Regions from separate parts of the Photobacterium sp. MCCC 1A19761 genome, predicted to be linked through region 2. Evidence: predicted binding sites of a transcription regulator. Region 2 holds the regulator's gene; the other holds the start of a gene.

Region 1 (7,491 bases), on a different contig from region 2:
GCGGAGGGTGATGTGCTGTTCGGTCTGTCCACTTCTGGAAACTCAGGCAATATCCTGAAAGCGATTGAAGCGGCAAAGGCCAAAGGCATGAAAACCATTGCCCTGACCGGCAAAGATGGCGGCCAGATGGCTGGTTTGGCCGATGTGGAAATCCGGGTCCCTCACTTCGGATTTGCCGATCGCATCCAGGAAGTTCATATTAAAATTATCCATATTTTAATTATGCTGGTTGAAAAAGAGATGGCGGCGGCGTAAGTCCGACCATCGAAACAACCGGGTCAATGAGAGTATAAAGGACTATGTGTGAGCTACTTGGCATGAGTGCCAATGTGCCGACGGATATTTGTTTCAGCTTTACCGGGCTGATGCAGCGGGGCGGTAAAACCGGCCCGCACCGGGACGGGTGGGGGATCACGTTCTACGAAGGGCGGGGTTTCCGCACGTTTAAAGATCCCAATCCCAGCTGCCACTCGCGAATCGCTGAACTGGTTCAGGAATACCCGATCAAAAGCTGCGCCGTGATCAGCCATATTCGTCAGGCCAACCGTGGCGGCGTCAGCCTGGAGAATACCCATCCCTTTACCCGGGAATTGTGGGGCCAGTATTGGACGTTTGCCCATAATGGTCAGCTGACCGGCTATGACGCGCTTGATACCGGGCGTTTCAAAGCAGTGGGCGATACCGACAGTGAAATTGCATTCTGTTGGTTGCTGAATCAACTGGAAGCCCGTTTTCCGGAGCAGCCTGAGCAGATGGAGCCGTTCTACGCATTCGTGGCGACGTGCTGTGATCAGCTACGCCAGCTTGGGGTGTACAATATGTTGCTCAGTAATGGTGAGTATGTCTTTACCTATTGCACCAACAATCTGCACTGGATCACCCGCCGGGCGCCGTTTGGCCGGGCATCGCTGATTGATGAAGATGTGACGATCGATTTTCAGCAGGAAACCACGCCAAATGATGTGGTGACGGTGGTTGCAACCCAGCCGCTGACCAATGATGAACGCTGGCATAAGATGCAGCCCGGCGAGCTCAGTGTGTTTTACCTGGGTGAGCAGATCTTTAACCGGGTGGTGACGCCGACCTAGTGGGTCGCCGGAACCTTGCGGTAATGGCTGAAGCACAGCAATAAAAAACGCGACCTCCGGGTCGCGTTTTTTATGTTCTATTTTCTAAGCGGTCAGGCCAGCCGTTTAGGGCTCGTCCGTAGCATAGCCGGTCGGCGGCAGGATTTGACCGTCAAGCACCGCGTGCTCATCAGCCATGCTCAGTCGTCCTTCGGTAAACCAACGGGTGACGAGCGGGTAGATACGGTGCTCCTGCTCCTGAACCCGGGCCATGACTTCTTCGGCGGTATCCCCGGCGAAAATCGGCACCTTGGCCTGGAGGATCACCGGTCCGCCGTCGAGCTCCTCGGTCACAAAGTGAACGCTGGTGCCATGCTCCGAGTCACCGGCATCAATGGCGCGCTGATGGGTATGAAGCCCGGTATATTTCGGCAGCAGGGACGGGTGAATATTCAGCATCCGGCCCCGGTAGTGACGGACGAATTCATCACTGAGAATCCGCATGAAACCCGCCAGGATCACCAGATCCGGGGCAAAGGCATCCATCTGCTCGGCCATCGCGCGGTCGTAACTGTCACGATCGCCGAATGCCGCTGCCGAGAGGTGCACGGTTTCAATTCCGGCTTGGCGCGCACGCTCCAGACCGTAGGCATCTGCCTTGTTGGAAAGCACCGCCGCGATCCTGGCATTGGGAAGACGACCTTCCGCGCAGGCATCGATCAGGGCTTGAAGGTTGGAGCCGCTACCGGAGATCAGGACAACGATGTTTTTCATCGTTACTTGATCTCCACTTGCGCTTCACCTGCGTCAGCGGCCGCGATTTCACCCAGCAGCCAGGCGTTTTCGCCTTCCGCGTTCAGTATCTCAATCGCTTGCTGCGCTTGGGCTTGCGGCAGAGCAATCACCAGGCCGACACCACAGTTGAAGGTGCGGTACATCTCGTAAGTGTCGACGTTACCGGCTTGTTGAAGCCAGTTGAATACCGCCGGCCATTGCCAGCTGTTGCCGTCAACCACTGCCTTGGTGCCTTGTGGCAGAACGCGTGGGATGTTTTCCCAGAAACCGCCGCCGGTGATATGAGAGATCGCATGCACTTCGCAGCTTTCCATCATTTTCAGGGTCGATTTCACATAAATTTTGGTCGGCTCCAGCAGGTGCTCTGCCAGAGGCTTACCGTTCAGATCCTGGTTTAGGTCGGCTTGTGAGACTTCAAGAATTTTACGGATCAGCGAGAAACCGTTCGAATGCGGACCGCTTGAAGCCACGGCAATCAGGGCATCACCCGCCTGGACTTTGCTACCGTCAATGATCTCGGATTTCTCAACCACACCGACACAAAATCCGGCGACATCATAGTCTTCGCCGTGGTACATGCCCGGCATTTCTGCAGTTTCCCCGCCAATCAGGGCACAGCCCGATTGCACGCAGCCTTCACCAATCCCGGCGACCACGTTGGCCGCGGTGTCGACGTCCAGTTTGCCGGTGGCGTAATAGTCCAGGAAGAACAACGGCTCGGCACCCTGAACAATCAGGTCATTGACACACATGGCCACCAAATCGATACCAATCGTGTCATGTTTGTTCAAATCCATCGCCAGGCGAAGCTTGGTCCCAACCCCGTCGGTACCGGAAACCAGAACTGGCTCTTTGTACTTGGTCGGCAGTGAGCAAAGCGCTCCGAATCCCCCGATGCCGCCCATGACTTCCGGACGGTGGGTACGTTTGACAACCCCTTTAATACGATCAACTAAGGCATTGCCCGCATCAATATCCACACCAGCATCTTTGTAACTAAGAGAAGAGTTGTTGCCGCTCACAAGAGATCCCTCATCGCATTAAAGTAAAAAAGCGGGGCTATGATAACAGCAGTCAAACCAGAAAGGAAAACGTTTGCGTCAATAAATTTGCCTGGGTAAAACCTGAGCAAACGCAATGCATACCCCTACACGGCAAGATGTAGTCTAGTGTATAATAGTGCGATTTTTTGAAAATTTGCTTGCTTAGGAGCCAGACATGAAAGTCGTTGAGGTAAAACACCCACTGGTAAAACATAAGATTGGTCTTATGCGCGAAGGTGACATCAGCACGAAACGTTTCCGTGAATTGGCGACGGAAGTTGGTAGCTTGCTGACTTATGAAGCGACTTCAGACTTCGAGACGGAAAAGGTTACTATCGAAGGCTGGAACGGTCAAGTTGAGATCGACCAGATCAAAGGTAAGAAAGTAACGGTTGTTCCGATCCTGCGTGCAGGTCTGGGGATGATGGACGGCGTGCTGGAGCACATGCCAAGTGCCCGTATCTCGACGGTGGGGATCTACCGTGACGAGGAAACGCTGGAGCCGGTTCCGTATTTCCACAAGCTGGCTTCTAACATTGATGAGCGTATGGCGCTGGTGGTTGACCCAATGCTGGCAACCGGCGGCTCGATGATCGCCACGATTGACCTGCTCAAAGAGCATGGCTGTAAATCCATTAAAGTGCTGGTTCTGGTTGCAGCTCCTGAAGGGGTTGAGGCACTGGAAAAAGCACACCCGGATGTTGAGCTGTACACTGCAGCAATCGATCAGAAGCTGAATGACAAAGGGTACATCGTCCCGGGTCTGGGCGATGCCGGCGATAAGATCTTCGGTACCAAGTAAGCACCAACATCAGTGAAACAAGAACCGGGCTCTGCCCGGTTTTTTTATGTCGGTGATCTGCCGAACCCGTATCCGTTGCGGGACATTTCTTTGGCTTCAACCTCTGAATTTCCGCCGTGCGCCCGGCTATTTTTGAACCAATCAGGTAAATCAGGTAGTCACTGGCTTGATTGGCACGGGCTATTTCAACCGAACTGGGCTTGATGGGCTGACCAGAAAAAAACGCAGAAGCGGGGCTTCTGCGTTTCGGTTATTTTGCGTGTTTTGGGGTTCGGGCTGGGACCTAGCGCGCGGATTCTTCCATTTGCGCGTTGTCGACCACGTGGTTCTCCCCCAAATTGTCCGGCAGGACCAGGTTCAGCACAATGGCGACAATGCCGCACAGGCTGACGCCTTGCAGGCTGAATTCACCGATGCCGAATGCCATGCCGCCGATGCCGAAGACCAGAGTTACGGCGACAATCACCAGATTGCGTGCTTTGTGCAGATCCACTTGGTTCTTGATCAGGGTGTTGAGGCCAACCGTCGCAATCGAGCCGAACAGCAAAATCATGATCCCGCCCATGACCGGCACCGGGATGGTTTGCAGCGAAGCGCCCAGCTTGCCGACAAAGGCCAGCACCAGCGCGGTAACGGCAGCCCAGGTCATAATCACCGGGTTGAAAGCTTTGGTCAGCATCACCGCACCGGTGACTTCTGAATAGGTGGTGTTTGGCGGTGCGCCGAATAAAGAAGCAGCCATGGTTGCGACCCCGTCACCAGCCATGGTCCGGTGCAGGCCCGGCTTTTTCAGGTAGTCTTTCCCGGTGACGTTGGAGATGGCCAGCATATCGCCGACGTGCTCTACCGCCGGCGCAATGGCGACCGGGATCATAAACAGGATGGCGTTGATGTTAAATTCCGGGAACGTGAAGTTCGGTAAAGACAGCCAACTGGCCTGGGCCACTGGCGTGAAGTCGACCACGCCGAAGAACAGGCTGGTGGTGAAACCGGCAACAATCCCGCCCACAATCGGGACCAGCTTCAGGAAGCCTTTGGCGAAGACGCTCAGCACAATGGTGACCAGCAGAGAGATGGTCGAAATCCACAGCGCAGCATCACTATCGATCAGCTGCACGGCACCGTCTCCGGTTTTCCCCAGTGCCATGTTAACCGCAACCGGTGCCAGACCCAGACCAATCACCATGATCACCGGGCCAACCACCACCGGCGGCAGCAGTTTATGAATAATGGCGACACCGCGCACTTTGATCACGGCACTCATTAGCACGTAAACAACCCCGGCAGCCATCAGACCACTCATGGTCCCGGCAACGCCCCAGGTTTGGACGCCATACATAATCGGAGCAATAAACGCAAAAGAGGAAGCTAGAAAGATGGGAACGGAGCGTTTTGTGATGAATTGAAAAAGAAGGGTACCAATACCTGCGCCAAACAGCGCCACACTCGGATCCAGCCCGGTTAATAGCGGTACCAGAACCAATGCACCAAATGCGACAAACAGCATTTGAGCGCCCTGTACAACCTGCATCATTATTGTTTCCACCCTGTCTGAAATAAAATCGCGGAATGCTATCACGGATGTAATCGTTTGCCCATTTGCCGGACAGGATAAAACCACTTGTTCATCAGGGATGCTGAAAAATGTAACTATTATCACCTTTTTGATGTAACGATTACATTTCGTTGCATGCTTCGGTGTGGTTATTCCGGCCGTCTGAGGAGGCTTTGGTTGCGGGAGTTGGAAGAAAGCGCACGCATGACGGGGATTTTCTCACGCTAGCAGTTGCCGATACTGGCTGGTTCATTCTATGATCGGGCATTAAGTCAATGATGATATGAGTCTTCTAATGTTGCGTATTGCTCTACTCCTGTGCGCTTTCCTGGCCTGGCCGCTGAAAGCAGCAACGGTGATCAATCTGTATCAGGCGGAAGTGGTATTGCCGGATACCGATCGGGCGTCTGAAACGAAAGCGCGGGAAGCGGCGCTGGCACAGGTTTTGGTTAAAGTGTCGGGTCAAAGTACCATTACCGAGAATGAAGTGATCCAAAAAGCGATGGCCAACAGCCGCGCGTATGTCAGCCAGTTTGGTTATGGCAGTCAGGATGGTCAGCAAACCCTGGCGCTGGCGTTTGACCGGGGGCAAGTTCGAAATTTGCTGACCCAGGCGAATGCAACCCTGTGGCGGGAAGAGCGGCCGAGCGTGCTGGTGTGGCTGGTGAAAGATGCCAACCGCAACCGGGACATTGTCTGGGATCAGTCTGGCAGTGCGCTGACCGCCCAACTGAAGCGGGCTGCCGATCAGCGCGGGGTGCCGGTGATGGTGCCGATTGGCGACTTTGAAGATGTCACCGCGATTAATATTCCGGATCTGTGGGGCGGTTTTGTGCAGCCGATTGCCGGTGCCAGTGCCCGCTATCAGCCGGACGCCATTCTGGTGATTCGTATGCGCCAGTCTGCGGCTGACAATGTCGATCTCGGCTGGCAGCTGTTTGCCGATACCCCGGAGCAGTTGGCGAATTCGCAAACCATGCCGGCAGAAGGTCGCGCGGCGGGCAGTACGGCAGATGCTCTGAAACAGATGATGGATCAGGTCGCCGACACGCTGGCGGCTAAGTATGCCGTGCCGCTGGGCGGCGCAGCCAGTGATGCCTTCGCCATTGAGGTGGCTAATATCCGCAGCACGGAAGATTTCTTTGCCCTGGAGCGGTTGCTGACCAACCTCACATCGGTCGCTTCGGTCAATGCCAGCCGCTTGCAAGGAAATAGCGTGATCTTTGCCGTGAACCTGTTGAGTACAGAAAACGCGTTTTATCAGGAGCTGGGCCGGGATACCCGCCTGAGCCGGGCATCGGTGGCATTGCCGGGCTCTGAGTCGGGGTCTTCGGAAGTGATGACTCCGGAAGAGAAGCTGCAGGTGTTGTACGCCGGTGTTGAATCGGATACGGCGGCCGATTCGGATGCAGTGGATGTGTCAGCGACCCTGGCTCAGCCTCGGATCGAGCGGAACCAGTTCTACTGGCGCCCTTAGTCCGCTCCCACGTAGCGGTACTGTGAATGATAAAAAACCGGCCCTCTCTGAGAGGGCCGGTTTTTTTATTGTTGCCAGGTTGGTTCCGAGTTGAGGTCGGGTTACTTTTCTTTTTTCTCGTGGGCTTCCCGTTCTTCTTTTTCGACCTGAGACAGTCTTTTCAGCTTAATGCCCAACTCCCGGCCACGCTGACGAGCAAACAGGATGTTGGCGATAAATGCGCTGGTGGTAATGCCCAACTCAATAAAGGCCAGCAGACGCTCTCCATCGTCAATCCACAAAATCGTCAGGGCGTGGAGGAAGTAAAACATCAGAATGAAGTTGGCCCAGGCGTGGGTGTAGGGCTTTCCTTCCAGGATCCCCTTGAGCGGCAACAGCATCGGCAAGACCCACATCCCGGCCACGACCAGATTGTTAAGGTGCGGGTGCGGGGAGATCACACTCTGCCACAGGCCAACCCAAAGGATCAGCGACAGATTGGCGGTCAGCGCGAAGTAACGCAGGTTTTGCGTTGAAGGGCTCATCGGTGTCATGCATTGATCCTTTTATGCCTGATGCAGCTTTTTGGCCGTGTCAGCCAGGCGCTTGCCCAGCGCCTGTGCCAGGGCCGTTTCATCTTGATCCAGTCCGAGGTTCGGGCTGTGGTTGAGGTGCGACGCGCCGTAGGGGGTGCCTCCGGAGCGGGTGGTATGCAGCAGGGGCTCCGAGTAGGGCAGGCCGACAATCAGCATCCCGTGGTGCAGCAAAGGCAG
Region 2 (7,491 bases):
CTCCGGGCGATCTGGCCGACGGCCTGGGCTTGGCGATGCGCACCACAGCCGCCGGTCTGATTATCGCGCTGCCCGCCATTACCGGTGCCCAGTTGCTGGGCCTGTGGGCCGATCAGATCACAGCCAAAATGGAACACACCCTGAACTATTGCAACCTGTGGCTTGAAGGATTGAGCCTGAACCCGGCCAACCCGAACCAGGTGACAGCTTCAGCGACGGCCCAAACCGGCGAGACACAACCATGATCCGGGTCGCCAGTAACTCCCGGGATGAGGACCAGCTGACACCGGATCTGACCCCGCTGATCGACATTATTTTCATCGTGATGGTGTTCCTGCTGCTCACGGCCAGCGTGAAGTTGCAGTCGCTGGAAGTCGAGCTGCCGCAAACCGACACCCGGGCACTGCAAACTACCGAGGCCGATCCGGTCACGATCAACCTCATGGCACATGCACCGTATTGGGCCTTGCAAGGCAAACCATTCGAGACTTGGGATGCTTTCAGCCAAGCCCTGTTAAATGAGGTCAAGACACATCCGGACAAACCCGTGGTGATCGGAGCAGACAAATCCGGTTCGGTCGAACACATGCTCAAACTGCTCGCGTTCCTGCAGCAGCAGGATATCAAAGCCACACAACTTTTAATGGAAGAGGATAAATCATGAAGCGTATTGCTCTGGCAACCGCACTCCTGCTCACGGCAAGCTCGGCCTGGGCCAATGAACGGATCATCAGTGCGGGGGCCGCCGTTACCGAACTCATGTATGCACTCGGTGCCCAGTCGCAAATCGCAGCGGTAGATATTACCAGCAAGCCGTTAGTCGAACCTTCAGTGCCGACGCTGGGCTACCACCGTCAGCTTTCTGCTGAAAGCCTGATTGCATTAAATCCGACCCGTTTGCTGGGTTCGAACGAGATGGGGCCGAAATCGACCCTGGACCTGCTCCGCCAGGCCGGGATCACCGTGAATATCCTCAACTCCGGGGAAACCGTGGACGATTTGCTGATCCGAATAGACCAGGTCGGCGAGCTCACCGGCAAGCAAACTCAAGCGGCAGCACTGCGTGAAGACGTCCAGGTGAAACTGGCGGCTATCAAAGCGAACCTGGCACAAACTCAAACGCCGAAGAAAGTCCTGTTTTTGTTGATCCGCGAAGGCCGTCCGGCCAGTGTGGCCGGCCGCAACACCACCGCCGATACCGTGATCGCTTTAGCCGGTGGGGTGAATCCGGCTGCCGAAGCCGTCGAGTCCTACAAGCCTATTTCCGTGGAAGCCATGGTCGAGATGCAACCCGATATCATTCTGCTGAGTTCCCGAACCATGGCCAACCTTAGCAGCGCGGATGATTTGTTACAACAAATGCCGCTGCTGATCGCCACCCCGGCCGGACAGAACAAAGCCATCGCCACCATCGATGGTACCGCGCTGATTGGCGGGCTGGGCTTGAAAAGCCTGAGCGAAGCCGAACGTTTAAACACTGTGTTCTACCCACACTAACAGAGCCGAAATTCACCACTATGCAGTTTCAACGCATTCCTGCCGCCATTATTTTCCCGCTGGGCCTGCTGAGTCTGGCCGTGGCGATCACCAGCTCGGTGGTTGTCGGCCCGATGGGGATTAGTTTTAGCGACAGCCTAAAGGCATTACTGCCCTGGCAGGCCGAGCTTCCGGCACATATTCAGATTGTGATCCACCAAATCCGCCTGCCGCGTACGCTGCTGTGTATTGCCGTGGGTGCCATCCTGGCTCTGTGCGGTGCGGTCATGCAAGGCCTGTTCAGGAACCCGCTGGCAGATCCCGGCATCATCGGCGTCTCCGGCGGGGCGAGCCTGGGGGCTGCGCTGGCGATTGTCGTGTTTGCGCCGTTGGCTGCGAGTTATCCCTTGCTGCTAACCCTCGGAACCGTGCCCGTGTTTGCATTTATCGGCGGTGCGGTCAGCACCTATCTGGTTTACCGTCTCGGGACCGATAAAAACGGCACCTCTGTCACCGTGATGCTACTGGCCGGGGTAGCCATTGCGGCGCTTTCCGGTGCTGCGATGGGGCTGATGAACTATCTGGCCGATGATCAAGCGCTGCGGGATCTGTCTTTGTGGAGCATGGGCTCGCTGGCCGGGGCAACTTGGCCGGGGATCATCCTGGCATTTGTCACACTTGGTGTGCTGGTGCTGATGTTTGATCAGGACGCCAATGGTCTCAATGCATTTTTGCTGGGGGAGGCGGAAGCGCGGCATATGGGCGTCAACGTCCAGCGGCTCAAGCGTCGCCTGATCCTGCTCTGTGCCGCGGGTGTTGGCATTTGCGTTTCATTGAGCGGGGTGATCGGTTTCCTTGGGCTCATCATCCCACATCTGGGCCGGATGCTGTGCGGCCCGAACCATAAAATCCTGCTCCCGCTCTCAGCCCTGCTGGGCGCACTGGTGTTGCTGGTGGCCGATATGCTGGCCCGCGTCGTGGCGGCCCCGACGGAACTGCCGGTCGGAATCATTACCGCTATTCTCGGCGCGCCGTTCTTTATCATCATGCTGGTCAAACAACGAGGCAGAATGTCATGAATATCGCCATGAACCCTGTCTCTGCAACAACGCAAACGGCACCAGCGATTGAAGCCCGCTCGCTCAACCTGACCCTGGGCGGCAAAACACTGCTTGATGACTTCAGCCTGAGTCTTGCCAGCGGCGAACTGACCGCTTTGCTTGGTCCGAATGGGGCCGGGAAAAGCAGTCTGCTCAAGGTGCTGAGTGGCGAAGCCGACGGCGGCGGCACGATACATTTTTTCGGTCAGGATCGGGAAACCTATGCCCCGGCGATGCTCGCCAGACACCTTGGGGTCCTGCCGCAACACAGCAACCTGACTTTTGCGTTTACAGCGCGGGAAGTGGTTGAGCTGGGCAGCCTCCCACTGCAACTGACGAAAAAAGACACCCAAGCGCTGGCGACTGAAACCATGAGCCGGGTCGATGTCCTGTCACTTCAGGACCGACTGTACCCCACCCTGTCCGGCGGTGAAAAACAGCGGGTTCACCTGGCCCGGGTGCTGACCCAGCTCAGCCATGCGGGCGAGCAATGTATCCTGATGCTGGATGAACCGACATCCGCCCTGGATCTCGCGCATCAGCACCGGACCTTGCAAGTGGCCCGGGAGCTGGCCCGGTCCGGTGCTGCTGTCATTGTGGTGATCCATGATCTCAATCTGGCCGCCCAATATGCCGATCGGTTAGTGATCATCAATCAAGGCAAAGTACAGGCTGATGGCACGCCATGGCAGGCTTTAACGCCCGAAATCATCCAGCGGGTCTATGGCTGGCCGGTCCACGTCAGCAAACATCCGACCCAAGATTTTCCGGTCGTGATACCCGCAGGATAAGCAAGCCTGTCCAACCGGCATAAACACCGGCACGCTTCTCCCGGTTTCCCCGGGAGAAGCGATGGCCGAGATGAAAAACACCACCAGATATGCATCCAATTTGAGAAAATTTGCAGTGAGTTTGTTGATATCTATCAAGAATTACTACCTTGCGATACAGAAACGTTGCACTGTGCGCTACACTCAGTAGAATGTGATCGCAAGCGATTACACAATGCAACGCCTGAAAGGCGAGAAGAACAAGAAAGCCGCTCGGAAGAGAAGCGGCTTTTTGACGTTTTATACGCAGTATGAAACAGCATGATGATCTCTGTGAACGCAGATCATCATGCCAAACTGAACAAGTATCTGGCCTGACTCCAAGAAGCAAACCAGATACTTATTCAGTTTGGTGCGCGGCTGTTGAATGCTGTTCAGATCAATGAAGAGAAATGGGCCCAGGCCCGCTTTGAATTATTAGAAGAATAAGTATGGCAACGATTAAAGATGTTGCACGTTTGGCAGGTGTTTCAACCACAACAGTGTCTCACGTGATCAATAAAACCCGGTTTGTTGCAGAAGCAACCCAGAAGAAAGTTCTGGCTGCCGTAGACGAGCTCAACTATGCCCCAAGTGCCGTGGCGCGTAGCCTGAAATGTAACACCACCCGAACCATCGGCATGTTGGTGACCAAATCAACCAACCCGTTCTTTGCCGAAGTTGTACATGGGGTTGAAGAATATTGCTATGGCGAAGGCTACACGCTGATCCTGTGTAACACCGAAGGGAACCTGGAAAAGCAACGTGACTATCTGCGCATGCTGGCTGAAAAGCGGGTCGACGGATTACTGGTGATGTGTTCCGATCTGGACGATAAACTGCTGGCCCTGCTCGAGCGCCAGAAAGATCTGCCGATGGTGGTCATGGACTGGGGTCCGGAGAGCCCGCACACCGACAAGATCCAGGACAATGCGGAATTGGGTGGCTATGTCGCGACCAAGTACTTTATTGAACACGGCCACCAGAAAATTGGCTGCCTGACCGGTCACAGTGAAAAACTCACCTGCCGCGAACGCCTCAAAGGCTTCCATAAAGCCATGGCTGAAGCCAATCTGAGCGTCAATCCGGACTGGTTGATTGAAGGTGACTTCGAGTGTGAGTCTGCCGTGGCGGCTGCCAAGCAATTCATTGCCATGGAAGAGCGCCCGACCGCGATTTTTTGCTTTAACGATATCATGGCGATGGCGCTGATCAGTACGTTTGAGCAAGCGGGTCTGCGCGTACCGGATGATGTCTCCATTATCGGTTATGACAATATCGACCTGGCGCCGTACTTCTCACCACCGCTCACCACCATCCACCAGCCGAAACAACGGCTGGGTAAGAAAGCCATTGAAATCCTGATGGCGCGGGTGAAAGACAAACAACATGAGCGCCGGATCTTTGAAATGGCACCTGAGTTGGTGGTTCGAAAATCAGTTAAGAACCTAAACACCTGATTTCATAACCACTTCAATTTTTCCATTCAAAAAAACCGATAGCTTGCTATCGGTTTTTTGTTGCAATTTTGACCTTCCCCTGACAGAAGCTTTACATTCTCAATTTCTCAAAGCGTATAACGTGTTAAATGTGGCCCAATCCCAATCAACCTGTTCAAAATTTAATAAGTTTTAAATTTTCTCTAGCAGGCTTTAGAATCTATTTATGGGAGCGGTATCACACTTTTAAAAATGGGACCAAGTTCAAAAATATCTTCTGAGATATGCTTATTAATGTCACGAACAAGGCAAACCATTCGAAAGGATGGGACGCAAAGCCTCCGGCCTAAGAGTAGCTTAATTATCAATAACTAAGTGGACTTATGGTAGCGGGGTTGCCGATGGATGTAGCAAGAAGTCATGTTCAGAATCCTGACAAATCCCTGACATTGCTTTTCTTCGTATTTTGCTAATCTGAATCCTCGCTCTGTTGTTAGGTGACTCGAGAAATTTTTCACCGAGAAAGAAGCATGGACAAACCAGTACTTAAAGATTCTCTTCGACTGTTTCAATGTTTTGAAAATGTAAAATCACGTTCAATGTTTGGTGGCTTTGGGATTTTCTCAGGCGAAACCATGTTTGCGTTAGTTGTTAACGACAAACTTCACCTGCGTGCCAATGCCGAAAACGAAGAACAATTTAAACAAGCAGGCCTCAGCCCATACGTTTACAAAAAGCGTGGCTTTCCGGTCGTCACCAAACACTTCGCAATTCCTGAGGAGTGGTGGGATGCGCCGGAAAAAATTATCGAACACGCACAGCAGTCTTTTGAAGCCGCTAAACAGGACAAGGAAAAGAAAAGTCAGACCGGCCCGAGTCGGATTAAAGACTTACCTAACCTGCGCTTAGCCAACGAACGAATGCTGAAAAAAGCAGGGATTTGTAGCGTCGACGAACTCTACGAAGCCGGGGCATTGAACGCTTTTAAAGCCCTGCAGGAAACGCATCAGGAAACGGTCAGTCTCGACTTGCTCTGGGCGTTGGAAGGTGCAGTAAGCGGACGTCACTGGTCCGTCATTCCGCCGCAGCGTCGTTCCGAGCTGTTGTCAAAACTCAACAGCTGAATCCTTCCCGATTCATTCTGAAAAAGAGGCGGCTTCCGTCTCTTTTTTTATGCTTGGCTTCCCCATCCCTCAGCCAATCCCTCCCCGCCCAGAACGCGCGCGTTGAAGGCACCACAGAGCGCCGCTCAATGCGGGTCAGAACGGCTTTTCTTGCTGCTCCGTATCATGTCAAATTTGTACCATCAGAAAGACATTTTTCTGTTAAAAAATGACAAAGATTGACACCACTCCCAAAGCTGTTCACAAATTCATCAACAGGGTTTTCATCCCATGCGACCTCAGTAGAATTGGGGCGTCAACGCAGCCGGAAGGAAGGTATCATGTACAGCTCGCAGCCTTTTCCAGGACAATCCAATCAGATGTTCAAAGACAAGTTTTGCAAATGGCCAAAACTGATGCGCCTGTTGGTCCTGCTGAACCTTCTGCCAACCACTGTTATTATCTTTGTTGTTCATCAGCAACTGGCCCCGTTTTCAATGCTCGATGAAGTGCTGGCATTGACTGCTGGGTTCAACGGCCTGCTGCTTTTATGGGGCATTTTGCTCAAAATCCGCGCCAAGAAATACTGGTACCGCAACTATCATATCGGCAAAACCATGGCCCTCGCCTTACTGCCGGTACTGGCCTCCGGTTATCTGTTTGTATCCCAGCCTGTCATTCCGGATATGGCAAAGCAACAAGAGGTCAAATCCGTCTATATTTCGCTCAACTAAACGAATTTAAAGATTTTTTCTCTCAAAACTGAAAGTTTTCCAACCGTTGTTCGGTCTTGTCTCATACCATTCGGTAGAGCTGCATCCTGCGCAACGATTCGTGCTATCTTTGTTGCATATGTGGCCCGCAGGCAACCTAAGAGGCACACGTGCGTATTTCAGCCAAGCAACATTACTCATTTTTGATCAAGCCGCTCCTCTGGCTTCAGAAGCGCCATTACGGCCACCCTCTGAATCCGGCCTTGTTATGGGGACGACGCCCCACCCTGTTTTGGCTGGTTGCCGGATTCTTTGGCTATCTGGACCGCAAATCATCGCCATTAACCCCGGTGATTCGCTCACTGATCTGCGTCCGGGTGTCGCAACTCAACCACTGCGCGTTTTGTGTCGATGCCAACGGCATGAAGCTGGCCGAACGCTGCGACTCCATCGAAAAAATCAAAGCACTGTCACACTGGCAGCAAAGTGATTTATTCAGCGCCGAGGAACAAGCAGTGCTGGGCTATGCCGAAGCCATCACCATCACCGGACAACAGGTCACCGATGCCATGCTGTCGGCACTCACACAATGGTACGACGAGGATGCGCTGGTCGAATTGACGGCCTTGATCGCATTTCAAAATCTCTCGGCCAAATTTAACACCGCTCTGGACGTCCCTGCGCAGGGATTCTGCTCCCTGCCTATCCAGCCGGAGCAGACGGATCAACAGCCAACACGGCAAACGAACAGCCCCAAGTAGGTCATCACCACTATGAACAAGAAAAAGATACTCGTTTTCGGCATTGTTGCCACCCTGATTGGGCTGTGGTTTGCGCTCGATCTCGGCCAG

The links. The regulator PurR, encoded in region 2, represses purine synthesis genes. The targets are predictions, from matches to a motif close to TNANGNAAACGTTTNCNTNA.
Region 1: the regulator PurR is predicted to act here: its motif matches at 2,946-2,965, upstream of purM (phosphoribosylformylglycinamidine cyclo-ligase).

What each region holds. Positions count from the first base shown of each region.
Region 1 covers NZ_JAZGTF010000001.1:574,000-581,490, reverse strand. The annotation lists gene lpcA (D-sedoheptulose 7-phosphate isomerase) at 1-255, shown strand, start outside; gene VV869_RS02670 (class II glutamine amidotransferase) at 300-1,088, shown strand; gene purN (phosphoribosylglycinamide formyltransferase) at 1,194-1,841, opposite strand; gene purM (phosphoribosylformylglycinamidine cyclo-ligase) at 1,844-2,884, opposite strand; gene upp (uracil phosphoribosyltransferase) at 3,081-3,707, shown strand; gene VV869_RS02650 (uracil-xanthine permease family protein) at 3,991-5,241, opposite strand; gene VV869_RS02645 (DUF2066 domain-containing protein) at 5,558-6,739, shown strand; gene VV869_RS02640 (DUF2069 domain-containing protein) at 6,841-7,272, opposite strand; gene wrbA (NAD(P)H:quinone oxidoreductase) at 7,285-7,491, opposite strand, start outside.
Region 2 covers NZ_JAZGTF010000004.1:95,579-103,069, forward strand. The annotation lists gene VV869_RS07035 (MotA/TolQ/ExbB proton channel family protein) at 1-245, shown strand, start outside; gene VV869_RS07040 (ExbD/TolR family protein) at 242-664, shown strand; gene VV869_RS07045 (heme/hemin ABC transporter substrate-binding protein) at 661-1,497, shown strand; gene VV869_RS07050 (FecCD family ABC transporter permease) at 1,518-2,555, shown strand; gene VV869_RS07055 (heme ABC transporter ATP-binding protein) at 2,552-3,367, shown strand; gene purR (HTH-type transcriptional repressor PurR) at 3,838-4,845, shown strand; cyclic di-GMP riboswitch class I at 5,122-5,227, shown strand; gene VV869_RS07065 (TfoX/Sxy family DNA transformation protein) at 5,355-5,948, shown strand; gene VV869_RS07070 (hypothetical protein) at 6,269-6,661, shown strand; gene VV869_RS07075 (carboxymuconolactone decarboxylase family protein) at 6,811-7,401, shown strand; gene VV869_RS07080 (FAD-dependent oxidoreductase) at 7,414-7,491, shown strand, end outside.